One region of the Enterobacter ludwigii genome, then DNA from elsewhere that is predicted to be linked to it. Evidence: predicted binding sites of a transcription regulator. Region 1 holds the regulator's gene; each other region holds the start of a gene.
The links. Region 1 encodes CRP, which controls carbon source genes, mostly activating them, when cyclic AMP is high. Its sites were predicted from a motif close to ATGTGANNNNNNTCACAT; they were not measured.
Positions count from the first base shown of each region.

Region 1 (10,917 bases):
CCCCCGGCGTCGCGCCAAAGTCGTGGATCGTCAGTTTTCCTGCAGGCAGGCTGCTGACGGTGTGCAGGCGGTTGAACAACGCCTCCCAGCGACCGCGGCTGTTGTCGACGGACGTGGTGATATCAATGGTTAACGTCTGGCCCGGTTCGGCGGCAAACAGCACCTCCATATCCCCGGAACCAACAACCCCTGCGAGCGCTTTGCCGCTTAACGCGCGGCTCGCTGGCATGGTTAATGTGATTTTTTCCATAACATCCTCTTAATGCTTTGAATAAGGCGTTTCGATGCGATCGAGAAACAGCGTGGCGGCAAGCAGGTCGGCTGCTCCGCCCGGTGAGGCATTGAGTGCCAGCATGTGGCGGTCTAACCTCGCCAGCGCCATCTGGCCTGCGGATGTCGCGCATCCTCCGGCGCTCAGCACCGCACGCGCACCGTTCTGCATGGCCTCCAGCCCCGCCATCCCGGCGCGCGACAGCACGCAGGTGTCGGTAAGCGACGTCATGATGGCCATCAGCGCATCGAGCCTTGCATACGTTTCGCTGCTGCCGTTAAGACGGCTCAGACGAAGCTGCGGCAGAGCACGCTGCATCACGTGTGGAAATGCCTGCTGAGCCTCTTCACGTGCGCCCGGAACCCGGTAGCGGCGCGTGGCGCGTAGCCCTTTGCTGAACACTTTCGGCGCCGCGTCATCGGGCAGTTTCGCCAGCTGTGCCGCGGTATTCGCTACCGCCTGCGCGCTGGCATCACCACCGAGCATCGCCACGGCACTGACCAGCAGCCCCAGCGCCCAAATCGCGCCGCGGTGGGTATTTACACCGTCGGTAGCCGCCATCATCTGCTGCTCACCTTCACGGCCGAGTCGCCCTATGGTTTGCCTGAGCGCAATATCCGCCGGACGCTGCCAGCTGTGTTGCGCCAGCGCCTGAAACGTGGGGGTCAGGCTGCGCGCGGAACGCTCCATCAACGCGAGCGACAGATCGTGGTGCGCGCCGTTCCCCCGACTGTCCACCAGACCGGGTTTCGGGCTTAACTGTGCTTCGTCAATCAGACACTGCGTGGCGGTTCGCGCCAGCCATTCGGCACCGCCTTCAACCTGAATCTGGGGCAGAAGTTTCATTACCAGCTCCGGAATTTCGCAGGTGGGTTGTAAAGACCGCCAGACCATTCAACCAGGTCTGACACGCTGCCTGCTGCCAGCAGAGAACGGGTGGCATCGGTGCGGCGAATCCCCATATCTTCCGGGTAAACCACTTTGCCGCTCTGGCGCAACTGCGCCACACGTTTGGCATCGACGCCCAGACCGATATCGGTGATCCCCGCGACGGCCGCAACCATCGCCCGGCGCTCTTCAAGACTTTCTGCGCGATAGAGGTAAGCAATCCCCTCTTCCGTCAGCACATGTGTCACGTCGTCGCCGTAGATCATGACCGGAGCCAGAGGCATCCCGGACGCTTTCGCAACGTCAACAGCATCGAGTTTTTCCACAAAGGTCGGTTTCACGCCTGCCTGGAAGGTTTCCACCATCTGGACGACGAGTTTTTTACCGCGCTGCATCGGATCAGGTTCGGTGATCATGTTCAGCCAGGCCGGGGTGGCATGACGACGACCATGCGGGTCATGGCCCATGTTTGGCGCACCGCCGAAACCAGAGAGACGACCACGGGTGACGGTTGAGGAGTTGGCATACCCGTCAACCTGCAGGGTTGAGCCGATGAACATATCAACGGCGTACTGGCCTGCCAGCTGACAGAAGGCGCGGTTGGAACGCATAGAGCCGTCGGCACCGGTAAAGAAGATATCCGGACGTGCACGAATGTACTCTTCCATCCCCAGCTCACCGCCGAAGCAGTGCACGCTTTCCACCCAGCCGCTTTCAATCGCCGGGATCAGGGTTGGGTGCGGGTTAAGGGTCCAGTGTTTACAGATTTTGCCTTTCAGGCCGAGCTGTTCACCGTAGGTCGGCAGCAGCAGTTCAATCGCCGCGGTATTGAAACCAATCCCGTGGTTCAGGGATTGCACCTGATGTTCCGCATAAATGCCCTTAATGGCCATCATCGCCATCAGGATATGTTCCTGTTTGATGAGACGCGGGTCGCGGGTAAACAGCGGTTCGATAAAGAACGGTTTGTCGGCCACCACCACGAAGTCAATCCAGGAGCCGGGAATATCAACGCGCGGCAGGTCGCATTCGTCGTCCACCAGCTCATTCACCTGTGCGATGACAATGCCGTCATGGAACGCGGCCGCTTCCACCAGCGCGGGGGTATCTTCGGTGCTTGCGCCGGTATAAAGATTACCTTTTCGGTCCGCTTTAAAGCCGGCAATCAGCGCCACGTTTGGCGAGAGATCCACGTACAGACGTGAATAGAGTTCTATGTAGGTATGGATAGCGCCAATTTCGAGCTGACCATCTTCCAGCAGCTGCGAGATGCGCAGGCTCTGGGTACCGGAGAAGGAGAAGTCCAGCTTGCGGGCGATACCTTTCTCAAAGATATCCAGATGCTCGCTACGGCCCACGCTTGGCATAATCATGTGCAGGTCATGCACGATTTGCGGGTTCACTTCAGCCAGCGAGCGTGAAAGGAAATCGGCCTGCTTCTGGTTATTACCTTCCAGAACGACTTTGTCGCCAGGCGCGATCAGTTTTTCCAGCATGGCGACAAGATCGCCGGTTGGCAGTACCTTGCCCTGCACCGGTACGGAGGCCAGACGACGCGCTTTCTCGGTGCGTCGTGTGTTCCATTGCCGGGTGGGTGTTTGCCCAGATAACATTATTAACCTCCTGATTCAGCACATCATTCTGATTTGCTTAACGTTGAGTAAAGTGTGCGCTGTGGCGAGGAAGTCATCAATTAAGCGCAGGGCGGAATCATTAGCCTGAGAGTAATAATCAAGGTAAATATTTGTGATCGAGATCAGTTCATGTTTCGGAAAACCAGGCTAAACGGGGTACAATTCGGAAAGAACAGAAAATAACTGACAAGAATTAGCATCGCCGTTATGAGCCAAATCATCCCATCAGACTTCGATATCATCGCCGAAGACAGCACCGAGTTCGTGCCCATGCGCGGCGTGGCCAATTGTCATCTGCAGACCATGCTGCCGCGACTCATCCGCCGTAAGGTTCAGTTCACGCCGCACTGGCAACGGCTGGACTTACCGGACGGTGACTTTCTGGACCTGGCATGGAGCGAAGAGCCAGAACAGGCGCGCCACAAGCCGCGTCTGGTGGTCTTTCACGGTCTGGAAGGCAGTCTGCACAGCCCCTATGCACACGGGCTCATCCAGGCAGCCAAAGCGCGGGGCTGGCTCGGCGTGGTGATGCACTTTCGCGGCTGTAGCGGCGAACCGAATCGCCAGAAGCGCATTTATCACTCGGGTGAAACCGAAGACGGCACCTGGTTTTTACACTGGTTACGGGAAAACTTTGGTACCGTCCCGACAGCGGCCGTGGGCTACTCGCTGGGCGGCAATATGCTGGCCTGCCTGCTGGCAAAAGAGGGCGACACCGTGCCGCTGGATGCGGCCGTCATTGTCTCCGCGCCCTTTATGCTGGAGCAGTGCAGCTACCATATGGAGAAAGGCTTTTCCCGGGTCTATCAGCGTTACCTGCTCAACCTGCTGAAAGCCAACGCGGCGCGCAAGTTGAAGGCCTATCCGGATACGCTGCCGGTGAGCCTGCGTCAGTTGAAAAAGGTCCGTCGCATCCGCGAATTCGACGATCTGATCACCGCCAAAATTCACGGTTTTGCCGATGCGATTGACTACTACCGTCAGTGCAGCGCCATGCCGCTGCTCAGCAAGATCACGCAACCGACGCTTATCATTCATGCCAAAGATGACCCGTTTATGGATCATCACTCAATCCCCGCGCAGGAATTTCTGCCTGCCAACGTTCACTATCAGCTGACAGAGCATGGTGGTCACGTGGGGTTCATCGGTGGAACGTTGCGCCGCCCGAAAATGTGGCTGGAGTCGCGTATTCCTGACTGGCTTACCCCTTATCTGGACGGTGCAAAATGATTATTCCGTGGCAGGATCTCTCCCCCGAAACGCTCGATAATCTGATTGAAAGCTTTGTCTTGCGCGAAGGTACCGATTATGGTGAACATGAACGTTCGCTTGAGCAAAAGGTCAACGATGTGAAGCGCCAACTCAAAAGCGGCGACGTGGTGCTGGTATGGTCTGAACTGCATGAGACGGTCAATATCATGCCCCGCAACGCGTTTCATGGCTGATCTTTAAACCTTTCCAGTCAGGGAGTTGCTATGTCTGCCAGACATCCGGTTATTGCCGTTACGGGTTCGAGTGGTGCGGGAACCACCACGACCAGCCTCGCTTTTCGTAAGATTTTCGCCCAACTGAATCTCCGCGCGGCGGAGGTCGAAGGCGATAGCTTTCACCGCTACACGCGCCCGGAGATGGATATGGCTATCCGCAAGGCGCGCGATCTGGGTAAACACATCAGCTACTTCGGCCCGGAGGCCAATGACTTCGGCCTGCTGGAGCAAACCTTTCAGGAGTACGGCCAGAGCGGCAAGGGGCAGTCACGCAAATATCTGCACACCTACGATGAAGCCGTTCCCTGGAACCAGGTGCCCGGCACCTTTACCCCCTGGCAACCGCTGCCGGAACCGACCGACGTCCTGTTTTACGAAGGGTTGCACGGTGGCGTGGTGACGCCGCAGCATGACGTGGCGCGTCACGTGGATCTGCTGGTTGGCGTGGTGCCCATCGTGAACCTTGAGTGGATCCAGAAGCTGACGCGTGACATCAGCGAGCGCGGCCATTCACGCGAGGCGGTGATGGATTCCGTCGTGCGCTCCATGGAAGACTACATTACTTACCTGACGCCGCAGTTCTCCCGCACGCATATCAACTTCCAGCGCGTACCGACAGTGGACACCTCTAACCCGTTCGCCGCCAAAAGTATCCCGTCGCTGGATGAGAGCTTTGTGGTTATCCATTTCCGCAATCTCGACGGCATTGATTACCCCTGGCTGCTGGCGATGCTGCAGGGCTCATTTATTTCGCACATGAATACGTTAGTGGTTCCGGGCGGAAAAATGGGGCTGGCAATGGAATTAATTATGATGCCGCTGGTGCAGCGGTTGATAGAAGGGAAGAAAATCGCCTGATGATTTCCCTCTCCGCGTGGGAGAGGGCTTCGGTGAGGGCATCGGGGTGAACGATGCCCCCCAATATCAGGCGTCGATCACTTCATACGAATGCGTAATTTTTACCGCTTTCTCGAGCATTAACGCGACCGAGCAGTATTTCTCCGCTGAAAGATCGACCGCGCGTGAGACCGCCGCGTCTTTCAGTTCTTTCCCGCTGACGATGAAATGCAGGTTAATGTGGGTGAACAGGCGTGGTGCCTCTTCGCGGCGTTCTGAGGTGAGTTTTACTTCGCAGTCGGTCACATCGTGACGGCCTTTTTGCAGGATCGACACCACATCAATTGCGCTGCATCCACCTGCTGCCATCAGCACCATTTCCATTGGGCTTGGTGCTTTATCACCGGAGTTACCATCCATCAAAATCTGGTGTCCTGAAGCGGACTCGCCCAGGAACGTTAAACCTTCAACCCATTTCACACGCGCTTGCATATTCACTCACTCCAACGTTGCATTTTTGGTGACAGATTACGCGTGCGTTACATTTCTCGCAATGGAAGGCGACCTGCGTCATGCTGAAGCGAGACACCAGGAGACACGCGGCGAAAGCTATGCTAAAACACTCAGGATGCTACAGTAATACATTGACGTTACACATGTATGCAGAGGACATCAAACTTTACTGGCTGCGAAACGTTACGATAGCCGACTTCCCAGGGTATGGGTAAGAATTCGATTGCAACCCCAGAGTCCGGATGCATCTTATGACTCTGGTGACAGCTTATAACAGAGGATAACAGCGCATGGTGCTTGGCAAACCGCAAACAGACCCGACTCTCGAATGGTTCTTGTCTCATTGCCACATTCATAAGTACCCATCGAAGAGCACGCTGATTCACCAGGGTGAAAAAGCGGAAACGTTGTATTACATCGTCAAAGGCTCGGTGGCAGTGCTGATCAAAGATGAAGAAGGGAAAGAGATGATCCTTTCTTATCTGAACCAGGGCGATTTCATCGGTGAACTGGGCCTGTTTGAAGAAGGCCAGGAACGTAGCGCCTGGGTTCGTGCAAAGACAGCATGTGAAGTGGCTGAAATTTCCTACAAGAAATTCCGTCAGTTGATTCAGGTTAACCCTGACATCCTGATGCGTCTTTCTTCGCAGATGGCGCGCCGTCTGCAGGTGACATCTGAGAAAGTGGGTAACCTCGCCTTCCTGGACGTGACCGGCCGTATCGCTCAGACCCTGCTGAATCTGGCGAAACAACCCGATGCGATGACTCACCCTGATGGCATGCAAATTAAAATTACCCGTCAGGAAATCGGTCAGATTGTCGGTTGCTCCCGTGAAACAGTGGGCCGTATTCTGAAAATGCTGGAAGATCAGAACCTGATCTCCGCACACGGTAAAACCATCGTGGTTTACGGAACGCGTTAATTCCGCTCAAACGGCGTGCCATCGCAAGGTGTCACGCCGTTTTTGTCTCTATTCCCCATGTGGCGCAGGCTGATTTATCACCCGGAAGTTAACTACGCACTGCGACAAACGCTGGTGTTGTGCCTTCCTGTGGCCGTGGGCCTGATTCTGGGCCATCTTCAGCAAGGTCTGCTCTTCTCTCTCGTTCCCGCCTGCTGCAACATTGCCGGTCTGGATACACCGCATAAGCGCTTTTTCAAACGGCTGATCGTGGGCGGCTCGCTGTTTGCGGGCTGTAGCCTCGCCGTGCAGCTTTTGCTGGCCCGCGATATCCCGCTGCCGCTGATCCTCACCGTCCTGGCGATGACCCTGGGCGTAACCGCTGAAATCAGCTCACTGCACGCGCGTTTGCTTCCCGCGTCGCTGATTGCCGCCATCTTCACGCTGAGCCTTGCGGGTAACATGCCGGTGTGGGAGCCGCTGCTGATCTACGCCCTCGGTACGCTGTGGTACGGGCTGTTTAACTGGTTTTGGTTCTGGCTGTGGCGGGAACAGCCCCTGCGGGAATCCCTGAGCCTGCTCTACGTGCAGCTGGCGGATTACTGTGAAGCCAAATACACCTTGCTCACCCAGCATACCGATCCAGAAAAATCACTGCCGCCGCTGCTGACGCGTCAGCAAAAGGTGGTGGACCTGATAAGCCAGTGTTATCAGCAGCTACATATGCTCGCCGCCAATAAGAACCACGAATATAAGCGGCTGCTGCGCGTCTTCCAGGTGGGGCTGGACTTACAGGAGCATATCTCCGTGAGCCTGCACCAGCCGCAGGAGGTGCAAAAACTGGTCGAGCGCAGCCATGCCGAAGCGGTGATCCGCTGGAACGCGCAAACCGTCTCCGCGCGCCTTCGGGTGCTGGCTGACGATATTCTGTATCACCGCTACCCCACGCGCTTTAACATGGACAAACAGCTCGGCGCGCTGGAGAAGATTGCCCGTCAGCATGAAGACAACCCGGTGGGTCAGTTTGCTGCCTGGCACTTCAGCCGTATCGCCCGCGTGTTACGAACCCAGCGTCCGCTTTATCCGCGCGACCTGATGGCCGACAAACAAAAACGCCTGCCGCTGCTGCCGGCGCTCAGAAGCTACCTCTCCCTTAAATCATCTGCCCTGCGCAACGCCGCGCGAATTAGCGTGATGCTGAGCATTGCCAGCCTGATGGGCATGGCGCTACATCTGCCCAAACCGTACTGGATTTTAATGACCATCCTGTTTGTCACCCAGAACGGCTATGGCGCGACGCGGGTGCGCATTCTGCACCGGGCAGGCGGAACGATGGCGGGGCTGATCATTGCGGGCGTTACGCTGCACTTTCACGTGCCGGAAGGCTATACGCTGGCAGGGATGCTGGTGATCACGATGGTGAGCTACCTGATCATCCGCAAAAACTACGGCTGGGCGATGGTGGGCTTTACGGTAACGGCGGTGTATACCCTGCAGTTGCTCACGCTCAACGGCGAGCAGTTTATTATCGCCAGGCTGGTCGATACCCTGATCGGCTGCCTGATTGCCTTTGGCGGCATGGTCTGGCTGTGGCCTCAGTGGCAAAGCGGGCTGCTCAGACAGAACGCCCATGATGCGCTGGAGGCCGACCAGCAGGCCATTCGCCTGATCCTGAGTGACGACCCGCAGCCCTCTCCGCTGGCGTATCAGCGGATGAAGGTCAACCAGGCGCATAACGCCCTGTTTAACTCGCTGAATCAGGCCATGCAGGAGCCCGGCTTTAACTCGCACTATCTGGCGGACATGAAGCTCTGGGTGACGCACAGCCAGTTTATCGTTGAGCATATCAACGCCATGACCACGCTGGCGCGGGAACATACGATGCTGACGCCCGATCTGGCGCAGCGCTACCTGCAGTCGTGTGAGATTGCCCTTCAGCGGTGTCAGCAGCGACTCGAGTATGACGCGCCTGGCGAGTCAGGGGATTCGAACATTCTGGAGGCGCCAGAGACGCTCACCCACGGGCCAATGAGCACCCTGGAGCAGCATCTGCAGCGCGTTCTCGGGCATCTGAACACCATGCACACCATTTCGTCGGTAGCATGGCGTCAGCGCCCTCACCACGGGATATGGTTAACCCGTCGCTTAACGCGAACGGAGTCTTAAGCGTTTACGATCTTCGCGACCGCCGCGGCAAAACGGTTTAACCCGTCTTCAATGTCCTGATTTTCGACCACCAGCGACGGCGCAAAGCGCATCACGTCCGGTCCGGCATTGAGCACCATCACCCCTTCATGGGCGGCGGCGTGCAGGAAATCGCGCGCGCGGCCTTTGTACTGTGGCTTCAGCTCCGCGCCGATCAGTAACCCCATCCCGCGGATCTCGCTGAAGACGTCATACTGGTCATCAATCTGCTGCAAATGCGTCACGAAAAGCTCACGCTTCGCGTTGACGCCGCTCAGAACCTCAGGGGTATTGATAATGTCGAACGCGGCACCCGCGACGGCACTCGCCAGCGGGTTACCGCCGTATGTGGAACCGTGGGAACCCACGTGGAACGCGGAGGCAATCTCCTGCGTCGTTAATACCGCACTGACCGGGAAGCCGCCGCCGAGCGCTTTGGCGCTGGTCAGAATATCCGGCGTCACGCCGTAATGCATGTAGGCAAACAGGGAGCCGGTACGGCCCATCCCGCACTGCACTTCATCAAATACCAGCAGCGCCTGATGCTCATCGCACAGGTCGCGCAGCCCTTTCAGGAACGCAGGCGTGGCAGCCGTTACGCCGCCCTCTCCCTGGATCGGCTCCACCACCACCGCGCAGGTGTGGTCATCCATTACCGCTTTTACCGCATGCAGATCGTTAAACGGCACATGGATAATATCGGCCGGTTTTGGTCCAAAACCGTCGGAATACTTTGGCTGTCCGCCGACGGAAACGGTAAACAGCGAGCGACCGTGGAAGGCGTTGTGGAAAGCAATGATTTTGGTTTTGTACGGGCTGTGGCGCGTGGAGGCATAGTAGCGCGCCAGTTTGAAGGCGGTTTCGTTCGCTTCGGTACCGGAGTTCATAAACAGCACGCGTTCGGCGAAGGTCGCGCTGATTAACTTGCGGCCCAGACGCAGCGCCGGTTCGTTGGTAAAGACGTTGCTGGTATGCCACAGGGTTTCCCCCTGGGTTTTCAGCGCCTCCACCAGCGCAGGATGGCAATGACCCAGCGCCGTCACCGCAATCCCGCCGGCGAAATCAACATACTCTTTCCCCTGCTGATCCCAGACTCGGCTGCCTTTCCCTTTTACCGGGATAAACTCAGCCGGTGCATAAATCGGCAGAATGACTTCATCGAATGTCGCGCGGGTAATTGCAGATTGTTCAGTTGCCATGTCATGACCATCCATTTTATGTCACAGTGATTGTGAAAATATAATCACAAAATATGCATAAAAAATCACAGCAAGGCAACCACTATTCAACGATTGAGGAAATTTGCCAGCAGCTGGTGTCCCTGCTCGCTGAGGATACTCTCCGGGTGGAATTGCACCCCTTCGAGGTCCCATTCACGATGTCGGATCCCCATGATCTCCCGGGTATCGCTCCAGGCGGTAACCTCAAAGCATTCCGGCAGCGTTGACGGGTCAATGACCAGCGAATGGTAGCGCGTCACGGTAAGCGGATTATTAAGTCCCGTAAACACGCCCGTGCCGGTATGGGTCACCGGCGCGGTTTTGCCATGCATCACTTTGGCGGCGCGCACAATGGTGGCACCAAACACCTGCCCAATGGCCTGGTGGCCCAGGCAGACGCCAAGAATGGGCAGCTTACCGGCGTAATGATGAATGACATCCAGCGAAATGCCCGATTCCGACGGCGTGCAGGGCCCCGGCGAGATAACGATTTTCTGCGGGGCAAGCGCGTCGATTTCGGCCAGGCTGATGTCGTCGTTGCGGCGAACCACCACCTCTGCACCCAGTTCACAAAAATACTGGTAAAGGTTCCAGGTGAAGGAATCGTAGTTATCAATCAGCAGAATCATGGCGGCTCCAAAAAAACGTGCCGCCCTATTCTACTCAGTTTCCCGCGCTTCGCTCACTACTTTGGCAAAGATGGCGTTCAGGGCCGTTAAATCGCCCATTGCGCCGCTCTGGTTGGCCGCCGCCCATTTGCCCGGGTCGATATCTTTCCAGCTCAGCTGATAGCCTGCATGGATGGCGAGCTGTTCGAAGAAGATCCGCTGAGCGATACCGTTGCCAATCCGGAAGGGATGGAGCACGTTAATCTCACAGTAGTAGTGACTCAGGCGGGCCACAAACTCCTCTTTCTGCAGACCGTTGAGATACCCCTCTTCCTCGAGATCCTGCATCAGGACATTGCCCTCTTTCTCGATG
Region 1 is NZ_CP017279.1:2,879,559-2,890,475, forward strand. Features, by position in the region: gene mdcC (malonate decarboxylase acyl carrier protein) at 1-250, opposite strand, end outside; gene BH714_RS13560 (triphosphoribosyl-dephospho-CoA synthase) at 260-1,117, opposite strand; gene mdcA (malonate decarboxylase subunit alpha) at 1,117-2,772, opposite strand; gene BH714_RS13575 (hydrolase) at 3,001-4,023, shown strand; gene BH714_RS13580 (YheU family protein) at 4,020-4,238, shown strand; gene BH714_RS13585 (phosphoribulokinase) at 4,269-5,138, shown strand; gene BH714_RS13590 (OsmC family protein) at 5,205-5,609, opposite strand; gene crp (cAMP-activated global transcriptional regulator CRP) at 5,921-6,553, shown strand; gene BH714_RS13600 (YccS/YhfK family putative transporter) at 6,611-8,698, shown strand; gene argD (bifunctional acetylornithine/succinyldiaminopimelate transaminase) at 8,695-9,915, opposite strand; gene pabA (aminodeoxychorismate synthase component 2) at 10,002-10,565, opposite strand; gene BH714_RS13615 (putative adenosine monophosphate-protein transferase Fic) at 10,596-10,917, opposite strand, start outside.

Region 2 (10,917 bases), 780 kb from region 1:
GTCGCCCAGAATATAGTCAATCTCATCGTTCTCAATCGCGTCGATAAGACCGTCAATGGTTGGCCGGGTCACGATGATCACATCGCTGCCAAAACGCTGGCGTAAATAGGCTGCGGCAAACGAACCGTCGAGTACGCCGACGCGCTGGCTGCGAATACTCTCTTCGTTCCACAAGAAGGGCTGACTGCTGCGATTGTAATAGGCGTTGTGCCAGGCGATGTCGGGGCCGATACGGCCCTGTGCATGCGCACTGTCGCTTCGATCAACGATATCAATCAATCGAACCGCCCACTGCTGTCGCGGAAGACTCGAATAGTGATCGATAAAATTGACCTCAACCTTCATGCCCAGTAAATCGCGCATGTCGTTAATCATATCAATGGCTGTGCCGTGGTAGCCCTTGCTGTCCCGCCAGATAAGCGGGGCAAAATTCTCGTTTTTGGGCAGGTTGATCTGCAGGCGATTATGCGCGATCCAGGTTCGCTCCTCCTCTGACAGGGTGATACGGCTTAGCAGGTAATTGCGCTTGCTCTCCTCCAGCATCGTGTTGATTTCGCCGTTGCGATACCAGGTGCCAATCAGCGCATTGATTTTATCCCGCAGGGGAAGCAGGTCAGGGCTGAAGGCGAGGACGACAGGAATGCGTAGCTCAGGAAAGGGCCGGGAGACCAGATAATAGCGCTGGGTATTTTCCATCTCCGGAGCGTCATTAATATAGAAATCAGCCTGGTTGTCGCTCAGTAAGCGAAAAGCCTCGTCGCTGGTGGCGACGAGGCGCAGAGAACGAAATTTAAGGTCGGGATAACGTTGTTGCACGCTGTCGAGCGTCGCGTCGTCTTTACGGAACAGCACCCGGGCATGGCTGAGCTGTCCGGCGGTTGTCACCGTCATCGATGGACTGGCGGCCACCACGTCGTTATCAAACAAACGTGCTGAGAGAATTTTGGTTCTGGCTCGCTTCTCCGTGCGCAATACCCCGGCATACACGCCATACTCATTTTGTGCAAAACGCTGGCTAATATCGGCTCCGGAGAGCGGCCGCAGCTGCAGCTGCGTACCCGCCTGTTTATTGATGGCCTTAATCAGTTCAGGATAAAAACCCTGCCACTCTCCTTGCGGTGTGCGCCAGAATTCGAAGTTGTTAGCATCAAAGATCCAGACCGGTACAGGCTCTTCTGCCCGGGCAGGGGGGCAAACAAGCAACAGACCCGTCAACGCGAGTAGAAAGAGGGAGCGAAGCATCCGGCAGCGCTGATTCACAGGTCAACCCCATACGGTTTTAGCGTGTACTTTTGCAGTCTAGCTAACGGGCTGAAGCGGCAACAGGTTTGCTTTAACTTTTTAATGCACGTTTGGCGTACGGTCTCATTCTCGCTAAATTGTGAACCTGTCTTTGTTTTTTAAAACAACCTTTCATTTAATTTGAAAAGTTGTTTGTTTGATAGTAGGGTGAACAGGTAAAGGTATCCATAGCGGGATCTCCCGCCACGCATTCAGGAGAGATGAAATGAAAATTGCACTGATGATGGAAAACAGCCAGGCCGCGAAAAACCCAGTGATACTGAAAGAGTTGAAAACGGTAGCCGATGAAAAAGGGTTCCCGGTTTATAACGTGGGCATGAGCGACGAGAATGACCATCACCTGACCTATATCCATCTGGGGATTATGGCGAGCATTTTACTGAATGCGAAAGCCGTTGATTTTGTTGTGACCGGCTGCGGTACGGGGCAGGGGGCATTGATGTCGCTGAACATCCACCCGGGCGTCATCTGCGGCTATTGCATTGATCCTGCGGATGCGTTCCTGTTTGCTCAGATCAACAACGGTAACGCGCTCTCCCTGCCGTTTGCCAAAGGCTTCGGTTGGGGGGCTGAACTGAACGTTCGGTTTATCTTTGAAAAAGCGTTCACTGGTCGAAACGGTGAAGGTTATCCGCCCGAGCGCAAGGAGCCGCAGGTGCGTAACGCCGGTATTCTGAACCAGGTTAAAGCGGCGGTCGTGAAAGAAAACTATCTGGATACGCTGCGCGCAATCGATCCCGAGCTGGTGAAGACGGCCGTTTCGGGTCAACGTTTCCAGCAGTGCTTCTTTGAGAATTGCCAGGACAAAGAGATCGAAGCTTTTGTTCGCGGGATCGTAGGCTGACGCTTTCAGGTGCCGTGAGCCCCACTTTTCAGGTTTGGCGAGAAGCATAAAATTGTGATGCGCGTCACAAAAATATTGATTTTTGTGACGATGGTCATATTATAAGCACATTGACGATAAAGTTGTATAACAAGTTAATGGAGCTACCTGATGAAACTTCGCAAAATCCTGAAAAGTATGTGGGCTAACTACTGCAACACTTTCAAAGACGTGCCACCGGGCGCAATGTTCTGATGAAAAAAACCTGCTTCGGCGGGTTTTTTTGTGCCCGTAAGCGACGAGAGGGAGATGAATGGGCCTGCGTTTTGTTACTATGGCGGCCTTTAAATAAGGAGAAAGCCCCATGTCACAAAACCTGAGCGCCGATCAGGAGCTGGTGTCTGACGTTGTCGCCTGCCAGTTAGTTATCAAACAAATCCTTGATGTCCTGGACGTTATTGCGCCGGTTGAAGTGCGCGAGAAGATGTCCACGCAGCTGAAAAATATCGATTTCAACAGCCATCCCGCTGCGGCTGACCCGGTCACGCTTCGCGCTATTCAGAAAGCCATCGCGCTGATTGAACTGCGATTCACGCCGCAGGGCGAGTCTCACTAAAGCCCGCCTGACGCTAAAAAGGGCGACCGTTTGTCGCCCTTCGCTCACCTTAAAAGAACGTCTGTACCAGCAGATAGCTCGCCGCACACGCGCAGCTAACGCCAATTAATCCCGGCAGAATAAAGCTGTGGTTAATGATAAATTTGCCGATGCGGGTTGTGCCCGAACGGTCAAAGCCGATGCAGGCTAAATCGCTTGGGTAGGTCGGCAGGACAAAATAGCCGTAAGAGGCCGGGAAAAAGGCGATCAGCATTTTCGGGTCGATTCCCAGCATCAGCCCCATAGGCGCAACGGCCGTCAGGGCTGCCGCCTGGCTGTTCACCAGCTTGGATACCAGGAACAGCACAATCGCGTAGGTCCACGGATGGCTTTTCACCACGCCTTCCAGCGCCAGCTTTAACTCATCAAGATGCGCCTGGAAAAAGGTATCGCTCATCCACGCCACCCCGAACACCGAGAAGATCGCGACCATACCCGCCTTAAACACCGCGCCGTTAGAAATGGCAGACGCATTGACCTTGCAGGCCATCAGCATTACGGCACCGGCAATTAACATCATCATCTGGATGACAAGGTTCATCGACAACGCCGTCATTTTTCCTTTTATCTCAAATGCAGGGCGCAGGTCAGGGAATGCCCCCAGCAGGACAACCACGGCAATGCCGGCGAAGAAAATCCACGTGGACCAGTAGGCCTGTTTTGGAAAACGTTGATTCATTAACGTTTCCGTCCCGCCGTAGATGAATTCACGCTGCTTCGGATCTTTGAGCTTTTCCTGAAACTCCTTATCGTCCGCTAACGCTTTCCCACGACGCAAACTCCACAGCGCAGCAATCGCCACACCGAACAGTGAGGCAGGAACCGAGACGGCGAGAATTTCCAGTATTCCCCACGCGTGGCCGAGCCCATGCTGCGCGCCCAGAATGGAGACCAGTGACACAACGGCCACGGAGACCGGCGAGGCCGTAATTGCCATCTGCGATGCCACTGATGCCACGGCCATTGGGCGTTCCGGGCGGATCCCTTTTTTCAGGGCGATATCCGCAATGATGGGAAACATGGTGTACACCACGTGTCCGGTCCCGCAGAGAAAGGTCAGCATCCAGGTGGTAAAAGGGGCGAGAAGCGTGATGTGTTGAGGATGTTTGCGCAGCAGGCGCTCAGCAAATTGCATCATGACGTTCAGGCCGCCTGCGGTCTGAAGCGTTGCGGCACACCCAATGACGGCGAGAATGGTCAGCATCACGTCAACCGGCGGTTTGCCGGGTTGCAGACCAAAGACAAAACATAAAATAAAAAGGCCAATACCGCTTATCAACCCAAGCCCCATGCCGCCGAAACGCGTACCTGTCAGCAGGCAGAGGAGGATGACAATAAACTCAATGGTGATCATGATGCTCCCTCGTCAATGATAATGTAATTAAATAAATCATTACATGTTGTGTGGTTAATCATTGAGAGCGAGATCTGATTTGTTAAATCTTAGCAAAAGCAGAAGGTTGGCGACGAGAATGGGAACCTGCTCCCGGTAGGCCGAAAAGCGCGCCTGGCAGGGAGCAGGAAAAATGATCAGTGGTGCTGTACCGTCACAAGGTCAAGCAGATGACGGTCGGTTTGTTCCGGACATAAACCCGCCTGCTGCGCGTTATGGATTTCGTCCGCCAGCGTTTTAAGCAGCATGCCGTCCTGCTGTTGCGCTTTATCCATATCGCGTAAGAATTTAAGGGTTTTGGTGTCGTGTTGTGCTCTGGCTTCATCGGCCAGCTTGTTAAGCGTGCTGCAACGCTGTTCGTACTGTTCCAGTGTTTTCTCAAACAATTCTTCCAGAGAAGAGTAGTTATCGTCGATCGTATCAAGCGCTTTTACGGTTGGGTTCGCCCCTGCGGCTTTCATGAAATTAAAAACACGCATCATATGGGTGACGTTGCTTTGCGCCTGGCTGCGAAAAAAAGTGGCAGAGCCATTGAGACTGTTTTCGGAACACCACGAGCTGATATGCAGGTGCAGATTCGAGGCATAGAACTCGAGGTTCAACTGGGCATTGAGTTTTTGCATCATCGTTTGGGTAGTCATACTCATATCCTTATTGACTGTGGGACGTGATGTCCGCGGCTAACCTGACCCGGCAGGCACATATAATGGAATGCAGAAATGGCATTTCTGCGGCGACAAAAGTCGATCGAATATTCACTTCCTGTGTTCGATATAAATAAGCATACCCTTGTATTCTGTCTAAGAAAACTCTTAATTAGGCTGTGTTTACCATACATTACAAAATTTAATATAGTACAGAAATGAAAACAGGTGGATATAAGTTAACACATTAATAACAAATTGATTTTTATGTGTTTGTGTATTGTTTGTCTCGTTTTTTAAAGAGTGAAAATATTAAGGCAACAGAATCTTCTGTGACGATGTGAAAAACAGACCAATCAATCAGGATATATTTTGAGGAATAAAATTGCGCTAAATCAATTTATCGCAAAAAGGCGAGTGTGTGATCGCTGTGCAAGATTGTTCTTAATGATTATGTAAAAATGAAACACTGTTTTATCTTGTTTCAATCATTGAGGTCTATGATGGCAAAGGTTGCGGTGCTGTTGGCACCCGGTTTTGAGGAAGCAGAGGCGATTATCACCATTGATATTTTGCGCCGGCTGAACATCGACGTGGAAACTCTGGCCTGCGCGCAGTCGCGTGCAGTGGTCAGTTACCATAACATTCCCATGGTGGCAGACAGCACCTTATCAGAACGCAGCGATTCGCTTTACGATGCGATTGTTCTACCCGGGGGACCGCAGGGCAGCGCAAATCTGGCCGCGGATCCGCAGGTTATCCGTTTTATTTCTGCACATGACGCGCGCGGAAAGCTGATTTGCCCTATTTGTTCAGCAGCGGCGCGCGTGCTGGGGGGAAATGGGCTGCTTCGGGGGCGTCGCTACGTCTGCTCCGGGGATTTATGGGAGACGGTAAAAGACGGTGAATATGTGGATGCACCGGTCGTCCAGGATAAAAACCTGCTCAGTGGCAAAGGTCTTGGTCATGCGTTTGACTTTGCGCTGGCCCTTGCTGCTCGACTGTTGGGTGACGAAACGCCCGTTCGCGATCACGCTGACCACATCTATTACGCCTGGTAAATTTCCCGCCGGATGCTAGAGCGTCCGGCGCTCAGGGACTTCTTAGCTGATCTTATGGATAATTCTGCTTAACCCCGTTTCATTTGTCCGACAATTCCTGCCATTTTTATGTCATTTTCCGCTGAATTTATGTACGCAATTACTGTAATTCTGCGGTGTGATGGCGCTCTCTTATGGATGATTAATTTCCCGCTAAAACTATCACCAGCAATAACGCTTATGACGAGGTAAGCGCTAATGCCTTGTTTTAAGTCCGATTAAATAAGAAGCACGCAAATATTCCCTACAGAAAAGAATGCTAAAGCTGGAGTTTACCATGCACAAATTTACTAAAGCGCTGGCGGCCGTTGGTCTGGCTGCTGTTATGTCACAATCCGCTATCGCAGAGAATTTAAAACTCGGTTTTTTGGTAAAACAGCCAGAAGAGCCGTGGTTCCAGACTGAGTGGAAATTCGCCGATAAAGCCGGAAAAGATTTAGGTTTTGACGTCATTAAAATCGCCGTGCCTGACGGTGAAAAAACCCTGAACGCCATCGACAGCCTGGCGGCCAGCGGTGCGAAAGGTTTCGTTATCTGTACACCCGATCCAAAACTGGGGTCGGCAATTGCGGCTAAAGCGCGCGGTTACGACATGAAGGTTATTGCCGTTGACGATCAGTTCGTCAATGCCAAAGGCAAGCCAATGGACACCGTGCCGCTGGTAATGATGGCCGCGACCAAAATTGGTGAGCGCCAGGGTCAGGAACTCTATAAAGAGATGCAAAAGCGCGGCTGGGATGTAAAAGAGACGGGCGTCATGGCCATCACGGCTGATGAGCTGGATACTGCACGTCGTCGTACTACCGGTTCCATGGACGCTCTGAAAGCCGCCGGCTTCCCGGAAAAACAGATCTATAAAGTGCCTACCAAATCCAACGATATCCCCGGCGCGTTCGACGCCGCGAACTCAATGCTGGTTCAACACCCGGAAGTTAAACACTGGCTGGTGGTCGGTATGAACGACAACACCGTGCTGGGTGGCGTGCGTGCGACAGAAGGTCAGGGCTTTAAAGCTCCGGATGTGATCGGTATCGGTATCAACGGCGTTGACGCCGTCAGCGAACTGTCCAAAGCGCAGGCGACCGGCTTCTACGGCTCTCTGCTGCCAAGCCCGGACGTACACGGCTACAAATCCAGTGAAATGCTCTACAACTGGGTGACCAAAGGGGCTGAACCGCCGAAATTTACTGAAGTGACCGACGTGGTGCTGATTACCCGCGACAACTTCAAAGAGGAACTGGCGAAAAAAGGACTGGGCGGTAAGTAATACGCTGTGATTGCGCCCCTCATTCACCATGAGGGGCCAGACGTACACACTACAGGAATCACGGAGACGTTATGCGACAGTCTGATCCGTATCTCTCATTTCGCGGCATCGGGAAAACGTTCCCCGGTGTTAACGCGCTGACCGATATCAGTTTCGACTGCTATGCCGGCCAGGTTCATGCCCTGATGGGTGAAAACGGCGCGGGAAAATCCACGCTGTTGAAAATCCTCAGCGGCAACTATTCCCCTACGACCGGCACATTGGCCATTCGTGGCGAAGAGGTGGCTTTTGCTGATACCACGGCGGCGCTTAATGCCGGGGTGGCCATTATCTATCAGGAACTGCACCTGATCCCAGAGATGACCGTGGCCGAGAACATCTATTTAGGACAGCTCCCGCACAAAAGCGGCGTGGTTAATCGTTCGCTACTTAATTATGAAGCAGGGCTGCAGCTTAAACATCTTGGGCTGGACGTCGATCCTCAGACGCCGCTGAAATACCTCTCCATCGGCCAGTGGCAGATGGTTGAAATTGCCAAGGCTCTGGCGCGTAACGCCAGAATTATTGCCTTTGACGAACCCACCAGTTCGCTTTCCGCACGTGAAATCGAAAACCTGTTCCGCGTGATCCGGGAGTTGCGCCAGGAAGGCCGCACGATTTTGTATGTTTCGCACCGTATGGAAGAGATATTTGCCCTGAGCGACGCCATCACCGTGTTTAAAGATGGCCGCTATGTGCGCACCTTTAGCGATATGGCGCAGGTGAACCATGACCAGCTTGTCCAGGCGATGGTCGGACGCGATCTGGGGGACATTTACCACTGGAAACCGCGTGAGTACGGCCCTGAACGCCTGCGACTGGATAATGTAAAAGCGCCGGGAGTACGCATGCCGGTTTCGTTATCGGTACGCAGCGGTGAAATCGTCGGGCTGTTCGGCCTGGTGGGCGCAGGGCGTAGCGAGTTAATGAAAGGGTTGTTCGGCGGCACGCGCATTACCGAAGGCGTGGTGTCTATTGACGGCGCAGCGGTGGATATTCAGAAGCCCGCCCACGCGATTAAGGCAGGCATGATGCTCTGCCCGGAAGATCGCAAAGCGGAGGGGATTATTCCGGTGCATTCGGTGCGTGACAACATCAATATCTCCGCCCGTCGCAAATTTATCCGCGCAGGATGCCTGATCAACGATAGCTGGGAATCGAGCAATGCCGATCACCACATTCGTTCACTCAATATCAAAACGCCGGGACCGGAACAGCTGATCATGAATCTTTCCGGGGGCAACCAGCAGAAGGCCATTCTGGGCCGCTGGCTGTCGGAGGATATGAAGGTCATTTTACTGGACGAACCGACGCGCGGTATCGATGTGGGGGCAAAACACGAGATTTATAACGTGATCTATGAACTGGCAAAACGCGGCGTGGCGGTGCTCTTCGCCTCCAGCGATCTGCCTGAAGTGCTTGGCGTCGCCGATCGCATTGTCGTCATGCGTGAAGGTGAAATTGCCGGTGAATTGCTTCATGAACAGGCGAATGAACAACAGGCGTTGAATCTCGCCATGCCTAAAGTCAGCCAGGCTGTCGCCTGAGTAAGGAGTTAATGATGTCCTCTGTTACTACATCCGGAGCGCCAAAGTCGGCGTTCAGTTTTGGCCGAATCTGGGATCAGTACGGCATGCTGGTGGTCTTTGCCGCCCTGTTTGTCGCCTGTGCGATCTTCGTTCCTAATTTTGCCACCTTTATTAATATGAAAGGGCTGGGGCTGGCCATTTCCATGTCCGGCATGGTGGCCTGCGGTATGCTGTTCTGTCTGGCCTCGGGCGATTTTGACCTGTCGGTGGCCTCGGTTATTGCCTGTGCCGGTGTCACCACGGCTGTGGTAATCAACATGACGGAGAGCCTGTGGATTGGCGTGCTGGCGGGTCTGTTACTGGGCGTGCTCAGCGGTCTGGTGAACGGCTTTGTAATTGCTCGTCTGAAGATTAACGCCCTGATCACAACGCTTGCGACCATGCAAATTGTGCGTGGTCTTGCCTATATCATCTCTGACGGTAAAGCGGTGGGGATTGAAGACGAGCGCTTCTTTACCCTCGGTTACGCTAACTGGCTGGGGCTGCCAGCGCCAATCTGGCTGACCGTGGCCTGTCTTATCCTGTTCGGGTTCCTGCTCAACCGGACCACGTTTGGCCGTAATACCCTGGCTATCGGGGGCAATGAAGAAGCCGCACGTCTGGCCGGTGTGCCGGTGGTGCGTACCAAGATTATTATCTTTGTTCTTTCCGGGCTGGTCTCTGCAGCCGCAGGGATTATTCTGGCGTCGCGAATGACCAGTGGCCAGCCAATGACCTCTATCGGTTATGAGCTGATCGTCATTTCAGCCTGTGTTTTGGGGGGCGTTTCCCTGAAAGGCGGCATCGGAAAAATCTCATATGTGGTGGCCGGTATCCTGATCCTGGGGACGGTAGAGAACGCCATGAACCTGCTCAATATTTCGCCGTTCTCTCAGTACGTCGTTCGTGGCCTGATCCTGCTGGCAGCGGTGATATTCGACCGTTACAAGCAAAAAGCGAAGCGTACCGTCTAAGGTTTTTCCTATCTTTATATTGCTCAACTAATAACCTTAGCTGACCCCCGAACCGCCTCGCCAGTTTTGCTGGCGGGGCGGTTGTCAAATGGCGAGCGACGTCACACTGTCTATACTTACATGGCTATGAAAGAGGTAAAGGCGTTTACCTCTCGTAAACCGTAAGGAGGAATAGGGTGGCTGACTTGTTAACTGCACCGCCTGTACTGCCCGGACACTATGCTTTCTTTTTTGATCTCGACGGTACGCTCGCCGAGATAAAGCCGCATCCTGACCTGGTGGCGATCCCCGCCACGGTTCTTCAGAAGTTGCATCAGCTCTCGCAGATGACTGAGGGAGCAGTGGCATTGATATCAGGGCGCTCGATGGCCGAACTGGACCAGCTTGCCAGGCCTTATCGCTTTCCGCTGGCCGGTGTACACGGAGCGGAGCGCCGCGACATCCATGATCAAACGCATATCGTTTCACTCCCCGACGCATTAATCCAGGCGCTACAGGTACAACTCTCGTCTGCGCTGGCAGAACTGCCCGGTACGGAGCTTGAAGCCAAAGGGATGGCCTTTGCCCTGCATTATCGCCAGGCGCCGCAGCACGAAGCGGCTGTGCTTGCGCTTGCGACCGCTATAGCAAATGCACATCCGGAGCTGGCGCTGCAGCCGGGTAAATGCGTGGTGGAGCTTAAACCTAAAGGGATCAATAAAGGCGCGGCGATTGCGGCGTTTATGGCGACACCGCCTTTTAACGGCAGGACGCCCGTTTTTATTGGGGATGACCTGACCGATGAGGCAGGGTTTCGTGTGGTGAATCAGGCCGGAGGGATCGCCATCAAGGTCGGGCCTGGTGAGACTGTCGCCGAATGGCGTCTGGCGGATGTCGCCAGTGTCTGGCAGTGGATATCTGACATCGCTAACCAGCAACAACAACAAATAGCGCAAAACAAAGGGGGAAACCATTATGGGTCGCTTAGTCGTCGTCTCTAACCGAATTGCACCGCCTGATGATAAAAAATCCAGTGCAGGTGGCCTGGCGGTTGGGGTATTAGGTGCCTTAAAAGCCGCCGGTGGGCTGTGGTTTGGCTGGAATGGTGAAATCAGTGAAGAACAGAAACCGCTCAAGAAAGTGACGCGCGGAAATATTACATGGGCGTCGTTT
Region 2 is NZ_CP017279.1:2,097,590-2,108,506, reverse strand. Features, by position in the region: gene BH714_RS09920 (HD domain-containing phosphohydrolase) at 1-1,260, opposite strand, end outside; gene BH714_RS09915 (RpiB/LacA/LacB family sugar-phosphate isomerase) at 1,508-2,146, shown strand; gene azuC (stress response protein AzuC) at 2,297-2,380, shown strand; gene BH714_RS09910 (DUF2766 family protein) at 2,490-2,741, shown strand; gene BH714_RS09905 (anaerobic C4-dicarboxylate transporter) at 2,791-4,134, opposite strand; gene BH714_RS09900 (non-heme ferritin-like protein) at 4,311-4,814, opposite strand; gene BH714_RS09895 (DJ-1 family glyoxalase III) at 5,321-5,878, shown strand; gene araF (arabinose ABC transporter substrate-binding protein AraF) at 6,195-7,184, shown strand; gene araG (L-arabinose ABC transporter ATP-binding protein AraG) at 7,256-8,770, shown strand; gene araH (arabinose ABC transporter permease AraH) at 8,785-9,765, shown strand; gene otsB (trehalose-phosphatase) at 9,942-10,745, shown strand; gene otsA (alpha,alpha-trehalose-phosphate synthase) at 10,720-10,917, shown strand, end outside.
Region 2: a site for CRP is predicted at 2,199-2,216, ahead of azuC (stress response protein AzuC). Genes of this name have one in related genera too.

Region 3 (10,917 bases), 1.0 Mb from region 1:
TAACAGCGTGAAGATGAGCGTCAGAGCCGTCAGGCCAAAGACCTTGAAGTTGACCCAGATATTCTGCGGCAGCCAGAAAGCAATATAGATATTGGCAAGACCACAGAGAATAAAGAAGATCGCCCAGGCGATATTCAGTCGGGACCACACTTCCTGAGGCAGCGTCAGCTCTTTGCCCAGCATGCGCTGGATCAGCGGCTTCTTCATCACCCACTGGCTAATCAGTAACGCACCCGCAAACAGAGCGTAAATTACCGTGACTTTCCATTTGATGAATTCATCGTTGTGGAAGAACAGGGTGAGTCCACCAAACACCGCGACCAGGACGAAGGTCACCAGCGCCATTTTTTCAACTTTACGGTAGCGAACCCAGCTATAGATCAGCACAACCGCTGTGGCCACGATCAGTGCAGTCGTGGCGGCATAAATGTCATACAGCTTGTAGAAAGCGAAAAAGACCACGAGCGGTAAAAAATCAAGAAACTGCTTCATTCTGTGATTCCATCTTCTGTGTAGGGCCGGGCTGACGTTCCCGGCCACAGGATTACTGACGAATTAACATATACAGGCGGAACAGATAGACCAGCAGTACCGCTGAAATGAGGTTGCTCAGCGTATTTGCCACCACCGCGCCAACATTTGGCGTGAGTACCGCAAAATTCGGGGCAAACAGCAGCAGGAGCGTTTTCGCCAACAGCCAGCCGATAACAGCCGGTGCCACCAGGCGTATATTTGCCCAGGCGAGCCGGATGCTGCTGCGCATCGCGGTAAAGATCCCCAGTTTATCCTGCACGACCATTACCGGCGCGAAAGAGAGCACGATAGCCAGTAATACACCCGGCACGACGACCAGCATAATCCCCATTTGCACCAGCATGGTGGTTAAAAAGATGAGGATAAACAGCTTCGGTAATACCGGCGCGCTGGCACCAATCGCCCGCAGGGCGCTGACGCGCTGACCGGCGGAAACCAGCTGAATCATCAGCAGAACGCCACCTGCCAGAATCGCATTGCCGATAAGACCAGAGAATGTCGAAGCAGCGGAAGCCCGCAGCAGGATTTGTTGCTGCTCCGGCGTCATGTTTTGTACCAGTTCAAACAACCCCACGCTATCTGCAAGGTTGTCGCCCTGGCTCAGGCTGGCAATCTGTTCGTCACTTGGCGAGAACGCATGACCAAGCACCACTGTAATGAAGGCGCATAGCAACGCGATCAGTAAAAAGGTTAAGAACTGATTGCGGAAAAAGTTTCCCGTGTCACGGTAGACAGACTTCGCCGTGATAGACATGCACTCTCCTTGAGTATTGCAGGTGTTAATTAGCCGGCAATTGTACACCGGATAACACTGTCGTGGCAGCATCAAGGCTTGTATGGAAAAGCATATCTTTGTAAAGCGGCGGTAATCCAAAGCGCGCACGGGCACGATTACAGGCTTCATTGACCTGCCCATCCTCACCTGACATGGAAAATTCCCGGCACGGGCTGGGGCGGTGCTCGTAGATAGAGCACCGGGTGGACACCCCAGGTTCACCTTGAAGCGCAGCGCATCGGCACGGTTTTTGGTTGGTGCCGCTCATGCAGCGCAGAAAAGGCGTTAACGGTTCAGTGAGATGAACCGGAACGGTACCGCCGCCATCGCTGGCTTCGGCCCAGTAGAAAGAGACTCGAAAATACGCACAACAGGCTCCGCACGTCATGCACGGGTTAACATCACTCATGGCACACCTGCAAAAGAAGAACGCATCAAATCAACTTGTGAGAGCGCTAAATTATCCAGCCGCGAGAGGAAGAGCAAGAGGGTGAAAAGAGAAAATTTTGTAACGCCGAAATGCCAGAAATTGACCTGACGACAACTTATCGCTTTACGGTGTGTCACCAAAAATTAACCCAGATCAATGAATGTTAACTTACTGGTTTTAATGTGATCTGTAGCAGATCACTTATTACTCATTTGTGAGTATATTCTCCTCCGCGACTAAAACCACAACGATGGAGCGGATATGAAAAAATTAGCGGTGGCAGCCCTTGTATTAAGCAGTCTCTCTGGCGGCGCGTATGCGCATGAAGCAGGTGAATTCTTTATTCGTGCCGGTTCGGCAACGGTGCGTCCAACAGAAGGCTCTGATAGCGTTCTGGGTATGGGCGGTTTTAACGTCAGCAACAATACCCAGCTCGGTTTGACCTTTACGTATATGGCGACGGAGAACATTGGTGTTGAGCTTCTGGCAGCAACGCCATTCCGTCATCGCGTCGGTTTAGGGCCAACCGGGGATATCGCGACGGTGCACCATTTACCGCCAACACTGATGGCGCAGTGGTACTTTGGTGATGCTAACAGTAAGGTGCGTCCGTATATTGGCGCAGGGGTGAACTACACCACCTTCTTCGACGAGAAATTTAACGATACCGGTAAAGAAGCCGGGCTTACCGATCTCAGCCTGAAAGACTCGTGGGGTGTTGCGGGGCAGGTGGGGCTGGATTATCTGATTAACCGTGACTGGTTAATTAACGCCTCGGTCTGGTACATGGACATTGATACCGACGTTCGCTTTAAAGCGGGCGGTGAACAGCAAAGTATCAGCACTCGCCTCGATCCGTGGGTGTTTATGTTCTCCGCGGGTTATCGTTTCTGATTTATCCCCTGAGACTGGCCTGGTTATGGCCAGTCTCAGGGGGCGATTAAAGTTGCCCCTCCATATTCCAGCGAGCTGAACTCATCTCATCAAATACATGCTGAACCGTAAACGGCGGAAATACTGCCCGTTTAGCCGCGTCAGCCAACGCCTGACCATAACCTATTCACACCATTCCTAAAGTCGAGGTGCAGGTTGCACCGCTTACCGCTTCATGCGTGAGGCCCGGTCAGGGCGGCGTCCAGTGATTGCTCAATGGCGCAGGCCTGTGGCCCTGGATATTGTTATCCGAGACTTTACCGGAATGCTTATAAGTACAGGCATCGGGGGCACGTTGTTTGTGACAGCGTTTAGGGGTAAGGGGAACACATCCGGCAAGCACAGCAGTAATACACACTGACGGAAGAATTTGATTCATGAGAAAGTCCATTTATGAAAGTTATTCCGCAAGCAGGCTATCGGAGTTGGGAGGAGATTAATGCCAGATGCCGCAATATACTGTTCTCGAAAAGCGAGACGTTAAATTTTACAGGACATAATATTGAAAAGAATAATTATTGCGGCTGCGGTTACGCTCATTTCTGGCTGCCATCAACAGCCCATGCAACCTGAACCGGCGCAGAAACCGTGCAATGGAATAACGAATAAGCCTTTCCCTGCCATGCCCGTAAAGGCACAGGCGCTGGGCATTGAGGGTAACGTTGTTTTCTCTTTTTCTGTGGGCGACGATGGTCATCCATACGATATACGTATTGTCTCTGCACAGCCTGAAGGGGTGTTTGAACGCGAAACGCTGCGTGCCGTGCAAATATGGTGTTTATCACCGAATAAAAGCCGTCAAACAGAAACGGTCACTTTCACAGTAGATAAGCCCCGATAGCCCGGGGCTTATCTTTCCTCGCAGGCACGCTAACGCACCACCAGCACCGGGCATTTAGCGTGGCGCACGACGACCGCAGCGTTAGAGCCTAACAGATAGGTCGAAATATCAGGTCGATGAGACGCAATAATTATCAGGTCTGCATTGATACTCTCAGCCAGTTTCAGGATCTGATCTTTAGGCGTGCCAGAAATGGCGTGGGTCTGAATGCGGTCGGCCGGTAAATTGAACTGCGTAACGATCTCATTCAATTTCGCCAGCGCCTCCTGCTGCATTTCTTCCAGTTTTGGCATCTCAACGGAATAGGCCAGACCAAGAGAGGAATAGTAGGGGAAAGAAGGAACGACAGTCAGAAAATGCACTTTGCCGTTACTGATTGCTGCGTTCGCCTGAACATAGGGAATCACCTGTTCGGTCAGGCGACGCTCTGAAATATCGACAGGAACGAGAATTGACGCAAACATGCCACACCTCCTGTTTGTTTTTTATCCACTTTAAGTGTAGTTCCGGGGGAGAACAGAGGGCTGCATTTACCGCCAAAGTGGGACGTAAGGCGGATTTTTGGGGCAGGAAAGACGCCCCGGTTAAGGAGCGTCTGTGGCGGGATTATTTCTGTATCAAATAACGAATGGTTGGCCCATCCTGTTGAATGTCCAGCACGGTGTAACCGTGGTTTTTAGCATCCAGAGGAATGTTGTTGATGGACTGCGGGCAGTCGCTTACCACCTCCAGAATTTCCCCTTTCCTGAGCTGAGGCAGGGCTTCCAGCGTAGCGACAGCGGGATAAGGGCAGGGTTCGCCCACCATATCCAGACGATAGTCAGGCACGATCTCTTTCATGCGGCATTCTCCTGCGTTTCATTTTTGACAGCAGCACGGCGGAAGAACCGTTTCTCCTGCGCAATCACCAGTAAAAAAGCGACCAGCAGCAGGGCGTACGTCACTAACAGGCCACCGAGCGGGCCGAACGTGCTGAGCAGGTTGACCTTATCCCAGTTTGTCGCGAGGACAGGAGAAAGGGAATCCCAGTAGTACGCAAGAAGAGTTGACCCGAGCACGTTCCCCAGGCCAACCCACCAGTAATGTACCTGACCTTCAACGGCGCGGTACATCCAACCGGTTTCACAACCGCCAGCCAGCACAATCCCGAAGCCAAACAGCAGGCCGCCAATCACCGCATTCGGGCCGGCCCACATGATTTTCGGTTCAACACCTAACTGAACATAGCTGAAGATGCCGATAGCACTCACCGCCATCCCGGCAATAATCGCTTTTGCCATCATTGTTCGCCCGGTGATCCACATATCGCGAAACGCTGAAGTAAAGCAGATCTGCGCGCGTTCAATAAGCAAACCAAAGCCCACGCCAAACAGCATTGCCAGACCCAGTTTAGGTTGATTGAGCGCTGTACACAGTGCCCATGCCACCATGGCGAAAAAGACCAGCATCCCCAGGCGGAAACGACGGTGTGCCTGAGCCGGTTTTTGCGTCAGCGGCGATGCGGCGCTGACCTTAACCATCCTGACGGGAATACGGAACAGCGGCAAAAGGGTAAATTTTGCGCCAAAGTAAGAACCGATGGCGGTAGCGACGGCAAAGAACCAGGCATGTAGCGAAAACTGTGGGATACCGGTAAAGAAGGCGGCAAGGTTACAGCCCATCGCCAGGCGCGCACCGAAACCGGCAATCATGCCGCCGATGACCGCCTGTACGATGCGGATCCGACTTTTTGGCATTCTCAGCTTAACGTTGTTTGCCCACAGCGCGGCGGCAAAACAGCCGCCGAACATGCCGATGATCATCATCCCGTCGATGCGAGTCAGCGGAGTGCCTTCCAGATGAATGAGCTTAAAGTAACCCCACTCTTCAGCATGCACACCGGCAAGCTGCAGCAGCTGTCCACCCCAGCGGGTAAACTCGCCGGTTACAGCCCAGAACGTACCGGTAATGCCGAAATAGTAAGTAGACAGGATCCCCGCTGCGATAACGGCGGGTACAGGTGACCAGAACTTAACCAGGTAAGTCTGTTTGAAGTATTGCCATGACATGAGTAAGCCTCTGAACTCAGAAGGTATATTTGGATTTAACGGGCTGGAATATATAACTTTTTTTCTTTCTCCAAAACCTCTCCAAAACTTTTCTCAAAAATACCTACCTTTTTTATGACCTCCGTCATCAAATCTTCCTGATATCTTCTGGCAATCACTCACCCGGCTGCAAAATATTCACTCTTTTCGCGGCTCCTCACGCAGAATACGCGAGCGGCAGACATCCAGAATTTCGTCAGCGAGTGCAGAATTATCCGGGCAGGCACGGGACAACACCAGAGCCCCGACAAGATGTGCAAAGGTGTCTATCAGGTCAGCACGTGAGACATTTTCGTCGCTTAACATTGCCAGCTGGCGTTCAACCCCGGCTGCAAATGTCTCTTTGATGGACTCGGACTGACGGGCGGTGTCGGTGCCCAGGGCTGACATCACACAACCCCTGGCCATATCATCGCGATGCTGTCGGGAGAGGTAATATTCAATGAATTTTTCTCGGTCCACACCCGCCAGGTTTTCCGCGGCGTGTACAAAACCACAGTTCATGGCTTCTGACATCAGGTCGGCCTTTGAACCAAAGTGCTTATAAAACCCGCCGTGGGTTAAACCCGCCGCAGACATCAGCTCCGCCACGCCCACGCCGTCATAGCCGCGCTCACGAAAAAGTTCTGATGCCGTTTCAACAATGCGCATCCGGTTTTCCCGAACCTGCTCTTTTGACACTTTCATGCGTTCCCGCCCCCTTACAAAACAAGGCTCAATTATACATTGATGATGATCATAATCAAACTAGTTGACTTTATAGATTATGATCATCATCATTAAATCCATGTTCCCGACGGTGCTTCGCAGAGGTATGCGCGCTCCGTCAGTCTGACTGAGATCAGCAAAGAGAGCCTGACATATCCCCGGATTTACCTGCATCGAACAGTGCAGATTCTGTTCAACATTTAATAAAGAAGATCACATATGACGAAAACTTCAGTTCTCATTACAGGCGCATCGACGGGTATTGGTGCTGTTTATGCGCAAAGATTTGCGAACCGTGGACATGACCTGGTTCTGGTTGCCCGCGATAAAACAAAATTAGACGCACTCGCCGAGCGTCTGCGACAGGAGAAGGGCGTTTCTGTAGATGTACTGCCAGCCGATCTCACTCAGGCAGCGGATTTAGCGACGGTGGAAGCTCGTCTTCGTGATGACGAAAAAATAGGGGTGCTGATTAACAACGCGGGCATGGCACAGTCGGGCAATTTTACCGGCCAGACGCCTGAGGCAATTGAGCGTCTTATCGCCCTGAACGTCACTGCGCTGACGAGGCTTGCGAGTGCCGCGGCGCCACGGTTTGTCAAAACCGGAGAAGGCGCAATCGTCAATATCAGCTCCGTCGTTGGGCTCGCCCCGGAATTTGCCATGACGGTTTACGGTGCCACCAAAGCCTTTGTGCTTTTCCTGTCGCAGGGATTGCATATTGAGCTGTCCTCCGCGGGCGTTTACGTCCAGGCAGTACTTCCGGCCGGCACTTACACCGAAATCTGGGAGCGTGCAGGTATTGATATCAGTAAGGCGCCCGAGATGATGGAAGTGGGTCAGTTAGTTGACGCAGCCCTGGCCGGCTTTGATCGTCGCGAACTCGTCACCATCCCTCCTTTACAAAATGCTGCCCACTGGGATGACCTGGAGAAGGCGCGTCAGGCTCTGCTGGCGGATATCAATCAGGCTAAAGCGGCAGAACGGTACACAGTGTAGTCACGGGGATTTGGCATAACCCTATGCCGCGTTGTTTCCCTGCAGCGTGTTGTTGCGCTGCAGGGTGAGCAGGACTCCATCAAGAGAGCGTAGTGAGAATGACAAAAAAACGTGTAGCACTGGTGACCGGAGCTTCTTCGGGGATCGGTGAGGCGTCGGCTAAAAAACTGCTGGCCGCGGGGTATACGGTCTATGGCACCAGCCGGCGCGGTGCGCAGGCAGGTACACATCCCTTTGCGTTATTAACGCTTGATGTGACGGACGATGCGTCCGTGAGCGCCGCCATTGAGGCGTTACTGCACCTGGAAGGGCGGATAGATTTGCTGGTGAATAATGCGGGCTTTGGGGTTGCTCCTGCGGCCGCGGAAGAAAGTTCGATTGATCAGGCCAGGCGTATTTTCGACACCAACTTTCTTGGCCTGGTCAGAATGACGCGGGCAGTGATCCCGCACATGCGCCGTCAGGGCAGTGGCCGCATCATCAACATTGGTTCGATATTAGGGATTGTCCCGCTACCGTACGTGGCACTGTATGCAGCCAGTAAGCATGCGGTTGAAGGGTATACGGGCGCGCTGGACCATGAACTGCGCACACAGGGTATCAGGGTTTCCGTGATCGAGCCGGCCTATACAAAGACACAGTTCGACGTAAACAATGTAGAACCTGACGCGAAGCTAGAAGAATATGAACCGCTCCGGGCTAAGCTGAACAACGTCGTCAGCAAGGCAATGGACGAGGCGGAACGTCCGGAAGTGGTGGCTGATGTGGTGGTAAAGGCTGCCCAGGCTTTACGGCCTAAGGTGCGTTATACGGCGGGCACGCTGGCGGGGAAACTGAATTTCATTCGCCGCTTTGCGCCTGCTTCACTTCTGGACAAGGTAGTACGCAACAGTCTTCAGCTTGACGCGAAAGAATAAGAATATGAAATTTTCTCAACTGGCTATTCTGACTGCCGGGTTGTTTTTCATCCTGGCGGCGATATGGATGTTCTGCCCGCAACTGCTGTTAACGCAGTGGGGAATCACGCCATCACCAGGAACTGATGTGCTCGGCCATCGCTTTGCCGCCCTGTACGCGGGCCTGGGGGTGATGTGTTTATTCGCCAGACACGCAGAGCCCTCGCTGGCACGCTATGCCCTGGCAGCAGGGATCGGTACGTTATGTTTGATTTTAGCCGTGTCCGGCGTTGTTGAGTGGTATGCAGGACACGTTAATGGGCAGATCGTTATTGCAGTATTTATCGAGCTATTCCTGGGTATCGCTTTTTTACTCAGCAACAGCGTTGGTAAGAAACACGCCACCGGCAAACCCGGCAGAGTAAAAGACAAATGAATAAGAAGACGATGAAAGCATTTACGTTTAAACGCTATGGTAAATCCCCTGAACTGGGATTCGACGACGTAGATTTTCCGTCCCCTGGTGATGATGAAATTCTGGTCAAAGTGTATGCAGTAGGTCTGAACCCGATCGATAACATGATCCCGACCGGCATGTTCAAACGTGTTCTGCATTTCAGTCTCCCCGCGACGTTGGGCAGTGACGTGTCCGGCGTTGTCGTTGCCACAGGACGTCGCGTGACGCGTTTCAAAGCAGGCGATGAGGTGTTTGCCAGTATTTTTGACAGGGGAACGGGTTCGCTTGCTGAATTTGTGCGGGTGCCAGAAAACCTTGCAGCGTTAAAACCCGCCACCCTGGATTTCGTACAGGCAGCGTCGCTTCCGATGGTCAGTCTCACCTCCTGGCAAGCGCTGACGGAACGCGCGAAGCTGCGAGCGGGGCAGAAAGTATTTATCCCGGCCGGCTCCGGTGGAATTGGCAGTTTTGCTATCCAACTGGCAAAACACCTTGGCGCAACGGTAGGGACGACAACCAGCACCGCCAACATTGACTGGGTGAGCCGCCTTGGTGCAGATGAGGTGGTTGACTATAAAAAGCAGGAATTCGAAAAAGTGCTGAGCGGCTACGATATTGTCCTCGGGACTATCAGAGGTGACGCGATTGAGAAATCCACCCAAATCCTTAAACCGGGAGGGAAGATAGTTTCCCTGATCGGGCCGTTAGATACGGCTTTCGCACGGGAAAGACACCTCAATGTTTTCCTGCGTTTTGTATTAGGGCTGTTGAGCCGCAAAATCATGCGACTGTCAAAAAAACGAGGATTAACCTATTCGTTTCTCTTTGTCCGCCCTGATGGCAGCCAGCTTAGCCAAATCGCTGAACTCATGGACGCTCAACGCATCAAGCCTGTTATCGACAACGTTTTCCCCTTTGCCGAAACTGGCGACGCCTTCACCTATCTGGCTCGCGGGCATGCAAAGGGGAAAGTGGTGGTTAAAATTCATGAGTGATAGCAACGAAGGCTTGCCTTTGCGCTAAGCATAAATGACCAGAGTTATCGCCTCAGGGAAGAGGTATAGTCACTATCACCGTTCGTATCAGTTATAGCCTTCCGTCTTCATCGCATAATGCGGCCAGATATCAGGATCGTGCCCGGGAATAATTTCCGCATTATGCATCTGGGTAACCACTCTTAGTTTTGCCACCGATCGTGCCACCTCACTGGCCGATGTCATCAAGCCAGGCAGGGCTTTATCCTGAAAATGGTCAAGCGTATAGGCAGCATCTATCGCCAGGGTGAACGATTTTCCACTCGGCAGGGAGACGACAAAAGATTGATGACCCGGGGAGTGGCCTGGCGTGTAAATGATTTTCAGAACGCCGTCGCCATACAGATCAAAACCGTCATCAGCATCTCCTGCCAGAAACTGCCATATGAGACCTTCGCGATGAAAATCTTTCCGACAGTAGGCCCCGGCGGTAAACCAGTCCGGTGAAAAGGCATAGTCATACTCAGCACGCTGCACAAGATGAGTGGCTTCAGGAAAGCGGCCAATCGCGCCGGTATGGTCAGAGTGGAGGTGGGAGAGTAAAACATAACGCACCGATTCTGGCCTTATTCCGAGCTTCGCCAGTTGTCTTCTACAGCCCTGGTTTGTATCCATGATGGGTTGATACTGGTCAACAGTCGGTCCCCAGTAGGCGCGGGGATCCTTCAGCCCTTCCACCGCAAGACCACCGTCAATAACAACATTCCCCTGCGGATGCGTCAGTAAAAACCAGGGGACAGGTATAATGTAGTCGGCGCCTTCACCCTGATTCATCCTGATATCGTGATATTTACAACGCTGATAGCCCGACTGGAACATATAAAGCCTGATATCTGACATGCTTCTTTTCCCGTAAAAAATGAAATCTTCTGTACGCCATAGCTACAACAGCCGTGGACGCACAGATTTTCATTAACAGAAGGGCCTGGCAGTAGAGGGGCGGGACCACTTTCATTTATCGGTTTTACCAATATAATCGGTGAATGGATTTACTTACGGCAATGCGTATTTTCATTCGGGTGGTTGAGCGCGGAAGCATGTCTGCCGCTGCGCGCGATCTCGGCATCGGACAGCCGGCGGTCAGTGAAAGGATAGAGCGTCTGGAAGCTCATCTTAATACCCGCCTGCTGCGACGTCACACGCGCCGAATGTCTCTCACCAATAGCGGGACGCTGTTCTATGAACGGAGCAAAAGCGCCGTTGCAGCGGCTGACCATGCGCTG
Region 3 is NZ_CP017279.1:1,832,457-1,843,373, reverse strand. Features, by position in the region: gene BH714_RS08705 (septation protein A) at 1-492, opposite strand, end outside; gene BH714_RS08700 (YciC family protein) at 545-1,288, opposite strand; gene BH714_RS08695 (YkgJ family cysteine cluster protein) at 1,314-1,718, opposite strand; gene ompW (outer membrane protein OmpW) at 2,001-2,633, shown strand; gene BH714_RS23570 (energy transducer TonB) at 3,175-3,513, shown strand; gene uspF (universal stress protein UspF) at 3,543-3,977, opposite strand; gene yedF (sulfurtransferase-like selenium metabolism protein YedF) at 4,120-4,353, opposite strand; gene yedE (selenium metabolism membrane protein YedE/FdhT) at 4,350-5,561, opposite strand; gene BH714_RS08660 (TetR/AcrR family transcriptional regulator) at 5,739-6,287, opposite strand; gene BH714_RS08655 (SDR family NAD(P)-dependent oxidoreductase) at 6,528-7,307, shown strand; gene BH714_RS08650 (oxidoreductase) at 7,406-8,224, shown strand; gene BH714_RS08645 (hypothetical protein) at 8,229-8,639, shown strand; gene BH714_RS08640 (NADP-dependent oxidoreductase) at 8,636-9,655, shown strand; gene attM (AttM family quorum-quenching N-acyl homoserine lactonase) at 9,743-10,534, opposite strand; gene BH714_RS08630 (LysR family transcriptional regulator) at 10,696-10,917, shown strand, end outside.
Region 3: a site for CRP is predicted at 1,920-1,937, ahead of ompW (outer membrane protein OmpW). Genes of this name have one in related genera too.